3 regions of the Pantoea sp. GABEPS69 genome follow, and region 2 is predicted to be linked to each of the others. Evidence: predicted binding sites of a transcription regulator. Region 2 holds the regulator's gene; each other region holds the start of a gene.

The links. The regulator PurR, encoded in region 2, represses purine synthesis genes. The targets are predictions, from matches to a motif close to CANGCAAACGTTTGCNTG.
Positions count from the first base shown of each region.
Region 1: the regulator PurR is predicted to act here: its motif matches at 5,436-5,453, upstream of purE (5-(carboxyamino)imidazole ribonucleotide mutase).
Region 3: the regulator PurR is predicted to act here: its motif matches at 1,803-1,820, upstream of guaB (IMP dehydrogenase).

Region 1 is NZ_CP118618.1:3,000,540-3,006,819, reverse strand. It holds gene PVE98_RS14785 (SDR family oxidoreductase) at 1-8, opposite strand, end outside; gene tesA (multifunctional acyl-CoA thioesterase I/protease I/lysophospholipase L1) at 41-667, opposite strand; gene ybbA (putative ABC transporter ATP-binding protein YbbA) at 635-1,321, shown strand; gene ybbP (putative ABC transporter permease subunit YbbP) at 1,318-3,735, shown strand; gene purK (5-(carboxyamino)imidazole ribonucleotide synthase) at 3,781-4,845, opposite strand; gene purE (5-(carboxyamino)imidazole ribonucleotide mutase) at 4,842-5,351, opposite strand; gene lpxH (UDP-2,3-diacylglucosamine diphosphatase) at 5,483-6,199, opposite strand; gene ppiB (peptidylprolyl isomerase B) at 6,199-6,280, opposite strand, start outside.
Region 2 is NZ_CP118618.1:2,208,147-2,214,426, forward strand. It holds gene PVE98_RS10850 (C40 family peptidase) at 1-482, shown strand, start outside; gene PVE98_RS10855 (YnhF family membrane protein) at 529-618, opposite strand; gene purR (HTH-type transcriptional repressor PurR) at 904-1,929, shown strand; gene punR (DNA-binding transcriptional activator PunR) at 1,926-2,831, opposite strand; gene punC (purine nucleoside transporter PunC) at 2,952-4,154, shown strand; gene cfa (cyclopropane fatty acyl phospholipid synthase) at 4,463-5,611, shown strand; gene PVE98_RS10880 (riboflavin synthase subunit alpha) at 5,655-6,280, opposite strand, start outside.
Region 3 is NZ_CP118618.1:1,016,494-1,022,773, forward strand. It holds gene PVE98_RS04805 (M4 family metallopeptidase) at 1-290, opposite strand, end outside; gene xseA (exodeoxyribonuclease VII large subunit) at 338-1,711, opposite strand; gene guaB (IMP dehydrogenase) at 1,881-3,347, shown strand; gene guaA (glutamine-hydrolyzing GMP synthase) at 3,420-5,000, shown strand; gene PVE98_RS04825 (DUF3750 domain-containing protein) at 5,100-5,882, shown strand; gene PVE98_RS04830 (hypothetical protein) at 5,898-6,077, opposite strand.

The DNA of each region.
Region 1 (6,280 bases), 790 kb from region 2:
TTTTGCATATCTTTACCCATAAAAAGCGCGTCGCCCCAGGTTACTCATGCTTAACTAAAGGGGCCAGTTCTTTCGCCATCAGCTCGGCGATAAAGGGCTGCGCATCGGGGTTCGGGTGGATGCCGTCCTGCTGCATCCATTCAGGTTTCAGGTAGACCTGCTCCATAAAAAAGGGCACCAGAGGAATGTTGTACTGCTGTGCCAGTCTGGGATAGATCCCGCTGAACGCTTCCGTATAACGCCGCCCGTAATTAGCGGGCAGACGCACCTGCATCAGCAGCGGCTCGGCGTTCGCCGCCTTTACGTCGTCGATGATTTTACGCAGATCCTGCTCGATAGCCTGCGGCGGAAAGCCGCGCAGGCCGTCATTACCGCCCAGTTCGATTAACACCCACTGCGGCTGATGCTGTTTTAATAACGCCGGCAAGCGCGCCAGACCCTGCGCGGCGGTGTCGCCGCTGATGCTGGCGTTGACCACTTTTGGCCGCTGCTGCCAGCTGCCGTTCAGCAGGCTCGGCCAGGCGGCGCTGGCCGACATACGATAGCCAGCGCTCAGGCTGTCGCCTAACACTAACAGGGTGTTCGCAGCGGCCAGATGCGATGCCAGCAGAAGAACGAAAAACAGGAAAGAGTAATGCCAGCGGAAAACATTCTTGAAGTTCATCATCTTACAAAGTCCGTCGGTCAGGGGGAACACCAGTTGTCCATCCTTACCGGAGTTGACTTCATTGTCAAACGGGCTGAAACCATCGCGCTAATCGGCGAGTCCGGCTCCGGCAAGTCGACGCTGCTGGGCATTCTGGCGGGCCTCGACGACGGCAGCAGCGGCGAGGTCAGGCTGCTGGGACAGCCTCTGCACCTGCTTGACGAAGAGCAGCGCGCCGCGCTGCGGGCGACGCAGGTCGGCTTCGTTTTTCAGTCTTTTATGCTGGTGCCTACGCTGAACGCGCTGGAAAACGTGCAGCTGCCCGCGCTGCTGCGCGGCGAGAGCGACCGCCGGAGCCGCGAGCAGGCGCGCGAGCTATTAACCCAGCTGGGGCTGGGGGAGCGCCTGACGCATCTGCCCGCGCAGCTCTCCGGCGGCGAGCAGCAGCGCGTGGCGCTGGCGCGCGCCTTTAACGGGCAGCCCGGCCTGCTGTTCGCCGATGAGCCTACCGGCAATCTGGACCGGAAAACCGGCGACCGTATCGCCGATCTGCTTTTCTCGCTCAACCGCGACTACGCCACCACGCTGATTCTGGTGACGCATGACGAACAGCTGGCGGCGCGCTGCGACCGCCGCCTGCGGCTGCGCGACGGCAAAGTGTGGGAGGAGCGATGATCTGGCGCTGGTTCTGGCGCGAGTGGCGCTCGCCCTCGCTGCTGATCGTCTGGGTGGCGCTGACGCTGTCGGTGGCCTGCGTGCTGGCGCTGGGCGCCATCGGCGACCGCATGGAGAAAGGGCTCAGCCAGCAGAGCCGCGACTTTATGGCGGGCGACCGCACGCTGCGCAGCAGCGCGGCGGTGCCGGACGCCTGGCTGGCGAAAGCGCGGGAAGAGGGGTTAAGCGTCAGCGGGCAGCTCATCTTTATGACCATGACCTTCGCCGGCGAGACGCCGCAGCTGGCGGCGGTCAAGGCGGTCGATAACCGCTATCCGATGTTCGGCGATCTGCAGACCGATCCGCCGGGCCTGAAACCCGCGCCCGGCACGGCGCTGGCTGCGCCGCGGCTGATGGCGCTGCTTAACCTCAAGGTGGGTGACAGGCTGGATGTCGGCGACGCCAGCCTGCGCATCGCGGGCGAGGTGATTCAGGAGCCGGACGGCGGCTTTAATCCCTTTCAGATGGCGCCGCGCCTGCTGATCAACCTCGACGACGCGCAAAAGACCGGCGCGATCCAGCCGGGCAGCCGCCTGACCTGGCGTTATAAGTTCGCCGGCGAGCCGCAGCAGCTGGCGCGCTACGATCGCTGGATCCAGCCGCAGCTGAAGGCGGATCAGCGCTGGATCAGCGTAGAGAATTCCGAAGACGCGCTGGGGCGCTCGATGCAGCGCGCCCAGCAGTTTCTGCTGCTCTCCGCCTTGCTGACCCTGATGCTGGCCATCGCCGCCGTCGCGGTGGCGATGAGCCACTACTGCCGCAGCCGTTACGATCTGGTGGCGGTGCTGAAAACGCTGGGGGCGACGCGGGGCGCGCTGCGACGGCTTATCGTCGGCCAGTGGCTGGCGGTGCTGCTGCTGGCGGCGCTGTGCGGCGGGGCGCTCGGCCTGGGCGTCGAGGCGCTGCTGATGCAGATGCTGAAGCCGGTGCTGCCCGCGACCCTGCCGCCCGCCAGCGGCTGGCCGTGGCTCTGGGCGATCGGCTCGCTGTTCGTGATTTCGCTGCTGGTGGGGCTGCGTCCCTACCGGCTGCTGCTGGCGACCCAGCCGCTGCGCGTGCTGCGTCGCGACGCAGTGGCCGATATCTGGCCGCTGAAGCGCTATATCCCGGCGATGAGCGTGGTGGTGATTGCGCTGCTGGCGCTGCTGGTGGGCGGCAGCAAGATGCTGTGGGCGCTGCTGGCGGGCGTGGCGGCGCTGGCGGGCGTGCTGGCGCTGCTGGGCTGGGGCACGCTGTTGCTGCTGCGGCGGCTGGTGGTGCGCAGCCTGGCGCTGCGGCTGGCGATCAACCGTCTGCTGCGTCAGCCGGGCATGACGCTGAGCCAGCTGGCGGCGTTTTCGCTCTCTTTTATGCTGCTGGCGCTGCTGCTGGTGATGCGCGGCGATCTGCTGGACCGCTGGCAGCAGCAGCTGCCGCCAGACAGCCCAAACTATTTCCTGCTCAATATCACCCAGGATCAGGTGCCGCAGGTGCGCGCTTTCCTCGCCTCGCATCAGGTGAAGCCGGAAACCTTCTATCCCGTGGCGCGGGCGCGTCTGACCGATCTGAACGGCAAAGAGGCCGATCCAAAGCTGGATAACGCCCTGAACCGCGAGCTGAACCTGACGTGGACGGGCGAGCGGCCCGATCACAATCCGCTGACGGCGGGCAGCTGGCCGCCGCAGCCGGGTGAAGTGTCGATGGAGGCGGAACTCGCCGGCCGTCTGGGGGTGAAGCTGGGCGATACGCTGACCTTTACCGGCGATACCCAGACCTTTAGCGCAAAAATTACCAGCCTGCGCAAGGTGGACTGGGAGAGCCTGCGGCCTAACTTCTTTTTTATCTTTCCGCCCGGCGCGCTGGATGCGCAGCCGCAAACCTGGCTGACCAGCTTCAGGCTGAATAACGATCCGGCGCTGCTGGCGCAGCTCAACCGCGCCTTTCCGACGCTAAGCCTGCTCGATATCGGCAGCATTATGCGGCAGATCGGCCTGGTGCTGACGCAGGTGAGTCAGGCGCTGGAGATTATGGTGGTGCTGGTGACCTTCTGCGGCGTGCTGCTGCTGCTGGCGCAGATTCAGGTCGGGATGCATCAGCGGCGCCAGGAGCTGGTGGTCTGCCGCACGCTGGGCGCCAGCAAGAGGTTGCTGCGTGGGACGCTGTGGTGCGAGTTCGCGCTGCTCGGCGTAGTTTCCGGCGTGGCGGCGGCGCTGGGGGCCGAAGCGGCGCTCTGGGCGCTGCAGCGCAAAATCTTCGACTTCCCGTGGCAGCCCGACTGGACGCTGTGGCTGGCGCTGCCGCTGGGCGGCGCGCTGCTGCTCTCGCTGTGCGGCGGCTGGCTGGGGGCGCGGCTGCTGCGCGGCAAGGCGCTGTTCCGGCGCGCGGAGTCAGCATAAAAAAAGCGGGCCTGGGGCCCGCTTGTAGGCTTTAGCGCTGACTAATCAGAACTTCGCTACGGCCCAGGCGATGCCGCTGGCGTACTCCGGCGGCAGCATCGGCACCAGCGCCGCTAGCGCCGCGGTCAGCCGTGCGCTGTCGCTGTCGGTCAGGTTGAGGTGTCCAACCTTGCGGCCCGGGCGCACCTCTTTGTCATACCAGTGCAGATGCACCAGCGGCTGCTGCAGCCAGTCGCTGTTCAGCGCGGTGCCGATCAGATTGACCATCACCGATGGCGCGAACACCACCGGCTGCGGCAGCGCCAGGCCCAGCACGGCGCGCAGATGCAGCTCGAACTGGCTGATGGAGGCGCCGTTCTGCGTCCAGTGCCCGCTGTTGTGCACGCGCGGCGCCAGTTCGTTAATCAGCAGCCCTTCCGGCGTAACGAAACACTCCATCGCCATCACACCGACATAGTTCAGCTCCTGCATAATGGCGCCGAGCATCGCTTCCGCCTGCGTCTGCTGCGCGGCGTCCGCCTGCGGGAAGGCGACGCTGGTGCGCAGAATGCCCTCCTGATGCAGGTTGTGAGTCAGCGGGTAGAACACGGTACGGCCATCCTGACCGCGCGCGCCCACCAGCGACACCTCGCCGGAAAAATTAATGCCCTGTTCGACGATGCACTCGCCGTAGCACTCATCCGGCAGCGTATCGGTTTCATCTGCACGCAGCCGCCACTGGCCGCGGCCGTCGTAGCCGCCGGTGCGGCGCTTAACAATCGCCAGCTCGCCCAGCGAGGCGAACACCTGCGGCCATTCGCTTTTATCGGCCAGCAGCTGCCAGGGCGCGGTGGCGAGATGCAGCTGATCGAGCAGCTGCTTCTGCGTCAGACGATCCGCCAGACGCGGAAAAATATCGCGGTTCACAAAGGCGGGATGCACCGCCAGTTCGCGCGTCAGCGCGGTCTCCGGCCAGCGCTCGATTTCAGCAGTGATCACGCTCTGCGCAATCGGCAGGGCGTCCGGTTCGGCGTCGAGGCCGACCGGGTAGACGGCGATGCCCAGCGGCTCGCCCGCCTGGCGCAGCATACGGCCCAGCTGACCGTTGCCCAGTACGCAAACCGGCTTCATGCATCCTCCCGCGGATCCGGGTTATTCAGCACCTCGTCGGTCTGCGTCTGGCGCCAGGCGCCGAGGCGCGCGGCCAGCGCCGCGTCGTGGATCGCCAGGATCTGCGCCGCCAGCAGCGCGGCGTTGGCCGCGCCCGCTTTGCCGATCGCCAGAGTGCCGACCGGAATGCCGCGCGGCATCTGCACGATAGAGTAGAGGCTGTCGACGCCGCTCAGCGCCGCGCTCTGCACCGGCACGCCCAGCACCGGCACCAGGGTTTTCGCCGCCAGCATGCCCGGCAGATGCGCCGCGCCGCCCGCGCCCGCGATAATCACCTGATAGCCGTTATCGGCGGCCGTTTCGGCGAAGCTGAACAGCTTGTCCGGGGTGCGATGCGCGGAGACCACTTCAACGTGGAAGGGCACGTCCAGGCTGGTGAGGATTTCCGCAGCGAACTGCATGGTGGACCAGTCACTTCTGGAGCCCATTACAATAGCAATGCGGGCCGGGGCGGCGTTGGATGACATGCGGTCAACTCCTGTGAATAAACAAACGAACCTGGCCGGTCGGGCAGGTAAAGAAGGGCACAGAGAATAGCATGAGAAAGGCGGAAGGAAAACGGTTGCGTCGCCGCCTTTCCGGCACGTTGAGCGCCGTTTTAAAAGTCGAATTCGATAAGGCTGATGCCGCTGGCATCCAGTTGGATCATCGAGCCGCGCTCGTGCCACGCGCCTAACACTGCGCGCTCGGCAGGTTCTCCCTGCAACCTGAAGCGATGGATCGCCGGACGATGGGTGTGGCCGTGGATCATCAGGCGCGTCTGCTGGCGCACCATCGCCGCCTCAACCGCGTCGGCGTTGACGTCCATAATGGTGAGCGACTTATGCTGGTTCGCCTGTTTGCTGCCGTCGCGCATGCGCGCGGCGATGCGCTGGCGAATAAACAGCGGCAGGGCGAGAAAAAGGCGTTGCAGCCAGCGCTGATGCACTTTGGCGCGAAAACGCTGATAGCCCGCGTCGTCGGTGCAGAGCGTATCGCCGTGCAGGATCAGCACGCGGTGACCGTAGCAGGTCAGCACCTGCTCTTCCGGCAGCAGCGTCATGCCGCTGGCGCGGCCGTAAGCCTTGCCGAGCAGGAAATCGCGGTTGCCATGAATAAAGTAGACCGGTACTGGCAGCGCGCGCAGCGCGTCGGCGACCTGCTGGTGCAGCGGGTTGGGATCGTCATCGCCAATCCAGGCTTCAAACAGATCGCCAAGGATATAGAGCGCGTCGCAGCGCGGCGCTTCACGCGCCAGAAAACGCAGAAAACCGGCGGTGATCGCCGGTTCTTCCTGACACAGATGCAAATCTGCGATAAACAGGGTGCGCGACATTACTCGCTGACGGTAACTTTCTGGATGACGACGTCATCTTTCGGTACGTCCTGGTGCATGCCGCTGCGGCCGGTAGAAACC
Region 2 (6,280 bases):
AAGCCGCTACTCTCCCGCTGCTGGATAGCGACGGCACGCCCACCATCAAAATGAGCAAGTCCCATCGCCTGCGTTACCAGAAAGCGCGCGAAACGGCGATGACCAAGCTGATGGGTCAGTTGGGCAAGCCTTATCAGTGGGGCGGTACCTCGCCGCATACCGGTTTCGACTGCAGCGGCCTCGTCTGGTACGCCTATAAAGATTTGGTAAAATTCAGAATCCCGCGCACCGCCAACGAAATGTACCACCTGCGCGACGCTGCGCCGGTGAAGCGCGAGTCGCTGGAAAAAGGCGACCTGGTCTTCTTTCGTATCAACGGCCGCGGCACCGCCGACCACGTCGGGGTTTACCTCGGCAACGGCAAATTCATTCAGTCGCCGCGCACCGGAAAAGATATCCAGATTAGCGGGCTCTCGGATGATTACTGGCAGCGTCACTATATCGGCGCGCGCCGGGTAATGACGCCGAAAACCATTCGCTAAACGCGAAAAAAAACCGGGATAATCCCGGTTTTTTTATCGCTGTCTGTTAGTGCATGACGGCGGTAAAGCTAAAGGCCACAATCATCAGCAGCGCCGCGCCGGTGGTCATTAATGCCAGTTTCAAATCGGTGCTCATTTCCTCTCCTTATCCACACAATTATCAGGGTCTTGTGCGATTTTCCCATAGTTGTCGGTAAAAATCTCGTTTTATCCCGCAAGCCTTGTTAGAATCCCCGGCTTTGTTGCGCAACTGACGCAACGCCCGTACCGTTCGTACGCAACAGCCCCTGTTTTGTCCTGCCCAGTGAGTATTTCACCGACAAAAACTGTAGCGAATTAACAGAAAACTCTCTTAGCGGACGCAAACGTTTAACATTATGCTTATCAGTGGGTTATTGATAAGTTCTGGAGTCTCTTTTTAATGGCAACAATTAAAGATGTCGCGAAGCGCGCGGGTGTTTCCACCACCACCGTTTCCCACGTGATCAATAAAACGCGCTTCGTTGCGGAAGAGACGCGCAACGCCGTCTGGCAGGCGATTCAGGAATTACACTATTCGCCCAGCGCCGTGGCGCGCAGCCTGAAGGTCAACCACACTAAAACGCTGGGGCTGCTTGCCACCTCCAGCGAAGCGCCCTATTTTGCGGAAATCATCGAAGCGGTCGAGCACCACTGCTTCGAGCGGGGCTACACCTTAATTCTTGGCAACGCCCACAACGATCTGCAAAAGCAGCGCGCCTATCTGTCGATGATGGCGCAGAAGCGCGTCGACGGCCTGCTGGTGATGTGCTCCGAGTATCCGGACGATCTGCTGAAGATGCTGGAAGAGAACCGCAATATTCCGATGGTGGTCATGGACTGGGGCGAATCGCGCGGCGATTTTACCGACACCGTGCTCGATAACGCTTTCCAGGGCGGCTATCTGGCGGGACGCTATCTGATTGAACGCGGCCATCGCGATATCGGCGCCATTCCCGGCCAGCTGGAGCGCAACACCGGCGGCGGGCGCCATGCGGGCTTTTTGCAAGCGCTGGAGGAAGCAGGCATCGCGGTGCGTCCCGAATGGATCGTACAGGGCGATTTCGAACCGGAATCGGGCTATCAGGCGATGCAGCAGATCCTGCAGCAGAAGCAGCGCCCGACGGCGATCTTTTGCGGCGGTGATATTATGGCGATGGGCGCGATCTGCGCCGCCGACGAGATGGGACTGCGCGTGCCGCAGGATATTTCGGTGATCGGCTATGACAACGTGCGCAACGCGCGCTACTTCACTCCGGCGCTGACCACCGTGCATCAGCCTAAAGCCCAGCTGGGCGAGAAGGCGCTGGAGATGCTGCTCGATCGCATCACCAGCAAACGCGAAGTGTCGCAGACCATCGAAGTGCATCCCACGCTGATTGAGCGCCGCTCGGTCGGCGACGGCCCGTTCCGCGACTACCGCCGTTAATCCTCGCTTAACCACTCCTGATTGAGCGTTTGCGCATCGCCGAGATAGCTGAGCAACCAGCTAAGCGCCGGCGATGCGCGCGCCTCCGACCAGCTCACGCAGCAGTGACTTTCCGGAAAGGGTGCAGGCAGCGTCAGCTCCGCCAGCTCGCCCTTATCCAGCAGCGGACGCGCCAGATGGCCCGGCATCATCGCCACGCATAAGCCATCCAGCACGCACGCCAGCCCCGCCTGCCAGTCCGGCACCACCAGTCGGCGCTGGTTATCCAGCGTCCAGGTCATGCGGCGCGGCAGCGCGCGCGAGGTATCCTCCAGCACCAGCGACGGCCAGACGCGCAGCGCGTCGTCGTCGAGCTGCGGCTGCTGCGTCAGCGGATGGTGGCGCGCCACGACGCAGCGCCAGTTCAGCGCGCCCATATCGCGAAAGGAAAAGCGCCCGCCGACCGGGATCGCCTGGGTGGCGCCGATCGCCACGTCGACGCGTCCGTCGGCCAGCGCGTCCCATACGCCGTTAAACACCTCATAGCTGATGTGCAGCTCCATATCGGGAAAGTGTCGATAGAAGTCGGTCACCAGCTGACGGCTGCGTGGCAGCTTCACGATGCGATCGACCGCGATGCTGAGCTGCCCGCGCCAGCCGTTGGCCAGCTGCTGGCACTGCCTGCGGGTGGCGAGCATTTTTTTGATAACCTCGCGGCCTTCGCGCACGAAATGCTCGCCAGCGGCGGTCAGCGCCACGTCGCGATGCTGCCGTTCAAACAGCGGCACCGCCAGCCATGTTTCCAGCTGGCGCACCGTATAGCTGACGGCAGAGGGCACGCGATGCAGCTCCTGCGCGGCGGCGCTAAAACTGCCGGTGCGCGCCACGGCGTCTACCACTTCAAGCGCATATTCGGACCACATGCTTTTTCCTTTCAAAAATTTTCACAGCACTCTGCAAATATTAACGTTTCACAGCGGCAGGCGCACCCTTTTACACTTTGCCGCGTTTAACCTGCCTGACGAAATATGAGATTAAAAACCATGCTGTCATCAAAAGGATTTATGCCCTACCTCGCTCTGCTCAGCATGCTGGGCTTTCTGGCGACCGATATGTATCTGCCCGCCTTCGGCGCGATGCAGATCAGCTTTAATACCTCGCCCGGCATTATCAGCGCCAGTATGAGCCTGTTCCTGGCGGGTTTCGCCATCGGTCAACTTTTCTGGGGCCCGCTTTCCGACCGCATCGGCCGCAAACCGGTTCTGCTGATGGGGCTGGGACTGTTCGCGCTCGGCTGCGCCGGCATGCTGTGGGTGGAAAATGCGGTGCTGATGCTGGCGCTGCGCTTTATTCAGGCAATCGGCGTCTGCGCTGCGGCGGTGAGCTGGCAGGCGCTGGTGGTGGATCGCTATCCGCGCGCGCGCGCCAATAAGGTGTTCGCCACCATTATGCCGCTGGTGGCGCTTTCGCCCGCGCTGGCGCCGCTGCTCGGCGCCTGGCTGATTAGCCACTTTCACTGGCGTTCGATCTTTCTGGTGCTGACGCTGACCGGCGTGGCGCTGATGCTGGTGACGCTGCGCCTGCCCGCCAGCCGCCCGACGGCAAAAGAGGCGGGCGATCAGCCCGGCTTCTTCTCGCTGCTGCGCTCCGGCGTCTATGGCGGCAACGTATTGATCTATGCCGCCTGCTCCGCCAGCTTTTTCGCCTGGCTGACCGGCTCGCCCTTTATTCTCGCCGATGCGGGCCTGACGCCGGCGGATATTGGCCTGAGCTATATTCCGCAAACTATCGCCTTCCTGCTGGGCGGATTTGGCTGCCGCGCCCTGCTCAACCGCTTTGCCGGCGCGCAGCTGCTCCCCTTGCTGCTGGCACTTTACAGCCTGAGCGTGACGACGCTCTTCGGCGTGGCGCTTACCGGAAGCCACAATCTGATCGCCCTGCTTGCGCCCTTTTGCGGCATGGCGCTGGCGAACGGCGCGATTTACCCGATCGTGGTGTCGAATGCGCTGCTGCCGTTCCCGCACGCCACCGGTAAAGCCGCGGCGCTGCAGAATACCCTGCAGCTCGGTCTTTGCTTCCTTGCCAGTCTGGCGGTCTCCGCAGGTTTACAACAGCCGCTGCTAATGACTACGCTGATTATGGTGACCACTATCGCACTGGCGATGGCGGGCTACGTCTGGCAGCGACGCGCCAGCGCACAAATGGATATTGTCCGCGTTACCACTCCCTGCCAGGATAATCACTAAGGCAACTTTTATAGTTAGCTGCCTAACAATAAGTCGTTGAATACTGACCTGGTTGAGCATATACTCGATCAGGTCAATAAATCTGCAACAAATCAATAACATAATTGTTTTATTATTAGGCGAAGCTTATCGCCCGGATGGTGTCTGCGCGCGCGTTCCCTGCTGCGTCAGACAACGAATTTCAGATCCAATCCTTTGTAAAACGTCGGATATCAGGCGCACGGAGCAATCCGTGACATTTCTCACAGGCCTTGAGAAATTGACTATTCTTTTTCTCAGGTTCAACGCGGACAGGTGATGGAGTAGCTATGAGTTCATCGTTAATAGAAGAAGTGAGCCTTGAAGAAAACCACTGGTATCGCATTGTCCACGAAATGCTGGAAAAAGCGGACATCGAAATCAACGGCAGCCGCCCCTGGGATATTCAGGTTAAACAGCCTGACTTTTTTAAGCGCGTGATTCAGGAAGGCTCACTTGGTCTTGGCGAAGCTTATATGGATGGCTGGTGGGAGTGCGAACGGCTGGATATGTTTTTTCACCGCGTGCTGAAGCATAAGCTGGACCAGCAGTTGCCGCACCACTTCAAAGATACGCTGCGCGTGGCCGCCGCGCGTCTCACCAACTTACAGTCGAAAAAACGCGCATGGATCGTGGGCAAAGAGCATTACGATCTCGGGAACGACCTCTTCTCACTGATGCTCGACCCCTATATGCAATACTCCTGCGCCTACTGGAAAGAGGCCGAGACGCTGGAGCAGGCGCAGGAAGCGAAGCTGGATATGATCTGCCGCAAACTGCAGCTGGAGCCGGGCATGACGCTGCTGGACATCGGCTGCGGCTGGGGCGGGCTGGCAGAGTATGCCGCTCGCCACTACGGCGCGGTGGTGCACGGCGTGACCATCTCGGCAGAGCAGCAGAAGCTGGCGCAGCAGCGCTGCGAAGGACTGGACGTCACTATCCTGCTGCAGGATTATCGCGATCTTAACCAGCAGTTTGATCGTATCGTTTCGGTGGGCATGTTCGAGCACGTCGGCCCGAAAAACTACGCCACCTACTTCGACGTGGTGGACCGCAACCTCAAGCCGGACGGACTGTTCCTGCTGCACACCATCGGCGCGATCCGCACCGATATGAATGTCGATCCCTGGATTGATAAATATATTTTCCCCAACGGCTGTCTGCCGTCGGTGCGTCATATTGCGGACGCCAGCGAGTCTCATTTCATTCTGGAAGACTGGCATAATTTCGGCGCCGATTACGACACCACGCTGATGGCCTGGTACGAGCGCTTCCTGCAGGCGTGGCCGCAGCTGGCCGAAAAGTACGGCGAACGTTTTAAGCGCATGTTCAGTTACTATCTTAATGCCTGCGCCGGCGCCTTTCGCGCCCGCGATATTCAGCTGTGGCAGGTGGTTTTTAGCCGCGGCGTAGAAGGCGGCCTGCGCGTCGCGCGCTAAGCCGATCTGTTGAATAAGGCGCCTGGAGCGCCTTTTTTTATGCTTATTCGACGTCCGGGCGCAGAGCCGCTGCTTCACGCTGCGCCAGCACGCGCTCGACGGTATCGACGATCGCCTGAGTGTGCGGATCGATCTCGATATTGACGCGGTGTCCCAGCTTTTTCGCGCCAAGCGTAGTGCGCTCCAGGGTTTCTGGGATTAAATAGACGCAGAATTTGCTTTTGGTCACTTCGCCCACGGTCAGGCTAATGCCGTCAATACCGACGAAGCCTTTATGCAGAATATATTTCATCTGCGCCGGGTCCTGAATTTTAAACCAGACTTCGCGGTTATTTTCCGACTGGATAATTTTGCAGATTTCTGCAGTGGTCATAATATGGCCAGACATCAGGTGGCCGCCGATCTCATCGCTGAATTTCGCCGCGCGTTCAATATTGACGACGTCGCCTTCCTGCAGGTCGCCTAAATTGGTGACGCGCAGCGTTTCTTTAATCAGATCGAAACTGACGCGGTTGCCTTCAATGGCCGTGACCGTCAGACAGCAGCCGTTATGCGACACCGACGCGCCCAGCGCCAGCCCCGGCAGCAGCTCTTCCGGCAGCTCTGCGACATGGGTGCGAAACAGATCTTTTTCTTCAATGGACACAATCTTTGCGGTGCCCTGCACAA
Region 3 (6,280 bases), 1.2 Mb from region 2:
TAGGTTACGCCAAGATAATCCCAGGCTTCTCGGGCGGCGACATCGCCAGTGTCAGGCTGACCTTCGCTGCGTAGCAGCTCGCCTGGCAGGTTCTGGGTGTTTTTCGCATCGTAGATTTCACGCTCGACATGACCGCCCGTCGCCGTCTGCGGCGCAACCGGCTTTTGCCAGTTCTCCGCCATCAGATGCTGAACGTGCATCAGCGTACGGCGCGCATAGTCCTGTTGATGACTGGAACCGTGGGTGACGATGTTACGCAAGATATAGGGAGGAATAACGCTATAAGACATACCCGACTCCTTGGCACAAGTAATGTGCCAAAAAGTATAGTCTTTGTTCAGGAAGCGGTTTTACGGCGGCGTTTTTTTTCCGGCAGCAGGCTGGTCACCTGGCTTTCCACCCAGCCGTCGTCGAGACGGGTGCGCAGGGTATCGCCGCTCTGCAGCTGGGCGGTTTTTTTCACCACCTGGCCGGTGCTATCGGTAGTGACGCTGAAGCCGCGCGCCAGCGTCGCCAGCGGGCTGACGCCTTCCAGCTGCGCGGCAAGGGTCGCAAAGCGCTGTCTGTCACGGTTAAGCATCTTTTCCATGCTCTGCTGCAGGCGATAGCGCATCTGTTCCAGCTGGCGCTGCGCCTGAAACAGACGCGGCTGCGGCTGGTGCGCGGCGAGCCGCTGCGCGAGACGATCCTGCTGCCGCAGGCTCTGACGCAGCCGGTTTTCCACTGCCTCGTTCAACCGCTGTTGCAGGCGGAACAGGGCGGTCTGCTGGCGCGCCAGGCGGAGCTGCGGATGCTGCTGTTGCAGGCGATGATCGAGACGGGAGAAGCGGCGTTGTTGCTGCGCCAGATAGTAATCCATCGCCATTTCCAGGCGTTGTTGCTGTGAGAGCAACTGTCGCAGCAGTTCCGTCTGATTTCTGCTCACAATTTCAGCAGCGGCGGACGGCGTCGGCGCGCGCAGGTCGGCGACGAAATCGGCGATAGTAACGTCGGTTTCATGGCCGACGGCGCTCACCACCGGAATACGGCTGGCGAAAATAGCGCGCGCGACGCGCTCTTCGTTGAAGCTCCAGAGATCTTCCAGCGAGCCGCCGCCGCGGCCGACGATCAGCACGTCGCACTCTGCGCGCTGGTTCGCCAGCTCAATCGCGCGCACGATAGCGGCCGGCGCGTCGGCGCCCTGGACCGGCGTAGGATAGATAATCACCGGCAGCGAAGGATCGCGGCGGTGCAGCACGCGCAGCACGTCATGCAGCGCCGCGCCGGTCGCCGAGGTGATCACGCCGACCTGTTTCGCTGGCTCGGGCAGCGGCTGTTTATGCTGCTGGTCGAACAGGCCTTCGCTCGCCAGCTTCGCCTTCAGCAGCTCGAACTGCTGCTGCAGCGCGCCTTCGCCCGCCGGATGCATGCTTTCGATAATCAGCTGATAGTCGCCGCGCGGCTCATAAAGCGTAATGGTGGCGCGCACCAGAATCTGCTGGCCGTGCTGCGGACGGAAGGTGACGCGGCGGTTGCTGTTACGAAACATCGCGCAGCGCACCTGCGCGCCGTCATCCTTCAGCGTGAAGTACCAGTGGCCCGACGCGGGCTGAGAAAAGTTGGAGATCTCCGCGCTCAGCCACACCGATCCCATCTCCTGCTCCAGGAGCTGGCGCACCGTGGTGTTCAGGCGGCTGACGGTAAAAACATTGGCGACTGGCGGTAGCGACATGTGATGGAGATCAAATAGTAAATCAGAGGGTTAATTAACCGATACTACATGGCTGCTGGCGAGGATCAAGACTTTTTCTAAAATAATGCTGGAGGCAAACGATTACGGCCTGTATAATGCCGCGGCAATATTTTATCTGTTCTCATTCACCCCAGGTTGAGATATTGCCATGCTAAGAATCGCTAAAGAAGCCCTTACTTTCGACGACGTTCTGCTCGTTCCTGCTCACTCCACCGTTCTGCCTAACACGGCCGATCTCAGCACTCAGCTGACGAAAAACATTCGTCTGAACATCCCGATGCTCTCCGCCGCTATGGATACCGTAACCGAAGCGGGACTGGCTATTGCGCTGGCGCAGGAAGGCGGTCTGGGCTTTATCCACAAAAACATGTCGATTGAGCGCCAGGCGGATGAAGTTCGCAAGGTGAAGAAACATGAAAGCGGCGTGGTAACCGAACCGCAAACTGTCCTGCCGACCACGACGCTGGCGGAAGTGAAAGCCCTGACCGAGCGCAACGGCTTTGCCGGTTATCCGGTCGTGAATGAAAGCAACGAACTGGTCGGCATCATCACCGGCCGCGACGTGCGCTTCGTTACCGATCTGACGCAGCCGGTTACCGCGGTGATGACGCCGAAAGAACGTCTGGTCACGGTGAAAGAGGGCGAGGCGCGTGACGTCGTGCTGCAGAGAATGCACGAAAAACGCGTCGAGAAAGCGCTGGTGGTGGACGACAGCTTCCATCTGCTCGGCATGATCACCGTTAAAGACTTCCAGAAAGCCGAACGTAAGCCGAACGCCTGTAAAGATGCGCAGGGCCGTCTGCGCGTTGGCGCGGCAGTGGGCGCGGGCGCAGGCAACGAAGAGCGCGTTGACGCGCTGGTCGCCGCTGGCGTCGACGTACTGCTGATCGACTCGTCGCACGGTCATTCAGAAGGCGTGCTGCAGCGCATCCGCGAAACCCGCGCAAAATATCCTGACCTGGAGATCATCGGCGGCAACGTCGCGACCGGCGCTGGCGCGCTGGCGCTGGCGGAAGCGGGCGTGAGTGCGGTGAAAGTCGGTATCGGCCCGGGTTCTATCTGTACAACCCGTATCGTCACCGGCGTGGGCGTGCCGCAGATCACCGCCGTTTCCGACGCGGTGGAAGCGCTGGAAGGCACCGGCATTCCGGTTATCGCCGACGGCGGTATCCGTTTCTCCGGCGACATCGCCAAAGCGATCGCCGCGGGCGCGGCAGCCGTTATGGTCGGCTCTATGCTGGCCGGTACGGAAGAGTCGCCGGGCGAAATCGAACTCTATCAGGGCCGCTCTTTCAAATCTTACCGCGGCATGGGGTCGCTGGGCGCGATGTCCAAAGGCTCTTCCGACCGCTACTTCCAGAGCGATAACGCCGCTGACAAACTGGTTCCGGAAGGCATCGAAGGCCGCGTCGCCTATAAAGGCCGCCTGAAAGAGATCGTTCACCAGCAGATGGGCGGCCTGCGCTCCTGTATGGGCCTGACCGGCTGCCAGACCATCGATGACCTGCGCACCAAAGCAGAGTTCGTCCGCATCAGCGGCGCCGGCATCAACGAAAGCCACGTGCACGATGTGACCATCACCAAAGAGTCACCGAACTACCGTATGGGATCCTGATCCCGTAAGATTTATCGCCCGGCATAAGCCGGGCGCTTTCATTATCAAGTTACCCGCTCTGGAAACGCCTCAATGACGACGGAAAATATTCATAAGCATCGCATTCTGATTCTCGATTTTGGTTCTCAATACACGCAGCTGGTCGCGCGCCGCGTACGCGAGCTGGGCGTGTACTGCGAACTCTGGGCATGGGATGTCACCGAAGAGCAGATCCGCCAGTTCAACCCGAACGGCATCATTCTTTCCGGCGGCCCGGAAAGCACCACCGAACTCAACAGCCCGCGCGCGCCGGAGTATGTCTTCAATGCGGGCGTACCGGTGCTCGGCGTCTGCTACGGCATGCAGACCATGGCGATGCAGCTGGGCGGCAAAGTCGAAGGTTCTAACGAGCGTGAGTTCGGCTATGCGCAGGTGGAAGTGCTGACGCCGAGCGCGCTGATCCGCGACATCGAAGACGCCATCAGCGCCGCAGGCAAACCGCTGCTCGACGTCTGGATGAGCCACGGCGATAAAGTGACCGCTATTCCGTCCGACTTCGTCACCGTTGCCAGCACTGAAACCTGTCCGTTCGCCATCATGGCTAACGAAGAGAAGCGTTTCTACGGCGTGCAGTTCCATCCGGAAGTCACGCATACTCGCCAGGGTCTGCGCATGCTGGAGCGTTTCGTGCTCGACATCTGCGAATGCGAAGCGCTGTGGACGCCGGCGAAAATTATCGAAGATGCGGTTGAGCGTCTGCGCGAGCAAATCGGCAACGATAAAGTCATTCTCGGCCTGTCAGGCGGCGTGGACTCTTCCGTGACCGCAATGCTGCTGCACCGCGCCATCGGCGATCGCCTGATCTGCGTCTTCGTCGACAACGGTCTGCTGCGTCTGAACGAGGCGGAGCAGGTGCTGGATATGTTCGGCGATCACTTCGGTCTGAATATCGTTCACGTTCCGGCTGAGGCGCGCTTCCTCGACGCGCTGGCGGGCGAAAACGATCCGGAAGCCAAGCGTAAAATCATCGGCCGCGTGTTCGTCGAAGTGTTCGACGAAGAGGCGAGCAAGCTGACCGACGTGAAATGGCTGGCACAGGGCACCATCTATCCCGACGTGATCGAGTCCGCCGCCTCCGCGACCGGTAAAGCGCACGTGATCAAATCCCACCATAACGTGGGCGGCCTGCCGAAAGAGATGAAGCTGGGCCTGGTCGAGCCGCTGAAAGAGCTGTTCAAAGATGAAGTGCGCAAGATCGGCCTGGAGCTGGGTCTGCCGTACGATATGCTCTATCGCCATCCGTTCCCGGGCCCGGGCCTCGGCGTGCGCGTGCTGGGTGAAGTGAAAAAAGAGTATTGCGATCTGCTGCGTCGCGCCGATGCGATCTTTATCGAAGAGCTGCGCAAAGCGGATCTCTACAACAAAGTGAGCCAGGCGTTCACCGTCTTCCTGCCGGTGCGTTCCGTGGGCGTGATGGGCGACGGTCGTAAATATGACTGGGTCGTCTCGCTGCGCGCAGTCGAGACCATCGACTTTATGACCGCGCACTGGGCGCATCTGCCGTATGATTTCCTCGGCCGCGTCTCTAACCGCATCATCAACGAAGTCAACGGCATCTCCCGCGTGGTCTACGATATCAGCGGCAAGCCGCCGGCGACCATTGAGTGGGAATAAGCTTTCCGCTTACACTGAAGCGCGTTGATTAATTCCTCGCCAGCCTGTCGTCAGAGAGGCTGGCGATTTTCTTTCCGCTTTTCACTCCAGGAAATACCTATGCTGCCACTTAAGGCCGTGAGCCTCTGCATTCTGCTGGTGATCCTGCTGTCGCTGGGCGCCAGCCTGGCGCAGGCGACGCGCCACGGCGACCTATCAGGCGGGCAGGGCGGCTGGTGGTCGGCGCGGCGCGACTCCGCTGGTCTGGCGCCCGATCCGCAGCGCTACGCGGCGCAGGCGATCGTGCAGGTCTACGCCGCGCCGACCTACGGCTGGAAAGGCGCGGTGGCGGTGCATCCGTGGATTATCTTCAAGCGCGCAGGCGAGACGCGCTACAACCGCTATGAGGTGATTAGCTGGGGCAGCGGCGATAAAGTGCGGCGCAACAGCAATTTGCCGGACGGCTACTGGTATGGGGCGAAACCGCGTCTGCTGGTGGAGCACCGCGGCGAGGCGGCGGAGGCGATGATCCCGCGCATCGAGGCGGCGATCCGCTCCTATCCCTGGCCGAATACTTATCACGCCTGGCCAGGACCGAACAGCAATACCTTTCTCGCCCATATCGGACGTGAAGTGCCGGCATTGAAACTCGACATGCCCGCTAACGCGCTCGGCAAAGATTACCGGCCGCTGTGGCGTCCGATTGGCCTGCCGCCGTCGGGACGCGGCATTCAGGTTTCCGTACTGGGCGTCGCAGGCGTAACGCTCGGCGCGGAAGAGGGCTTTGAGCTGAACGTGCTGGGTCTGAATATGGGCGTGGATTTTACGCCGCTGCGCCTGCGTCTGCCATTTATTGGCGGCATCGGCGGCGACAACGTGCAGCAGGACAATCCGCCGGGCTGACGCCCGGCGCAGGCGTCAGCAAACGCCGAAATCGCCCTCTTCATGGTAGAGGTTGACGCTGTCCGCCTTTACCTCGATCTCTTTTTTCGTGGCGTCATCGACGCGCGCGCACCATAACGTCTCGCCTTCCACGCGCAGCACCAGCATCTTCGGGCCGCCGGTTTTCGACTGCACAAAATCATCGGGTTTAAACATGCTTTTCTCCTTGGGTTTTAAGGAAGTGTAGGGCGCGCCGCGGGCCCCTGCATAACATTTTTTGCGGCGCCTCTTCCATGATTTTCCAGGAAATTCCCGCTGTAAAACCGTTCGAGGCATGCTGCTGCGCAGACAGAACTGACTGGCATGGTTGTCATTTGACAACCTAGTGGGTTCGGCGTAAGGTACAGGCAAATGGAAAG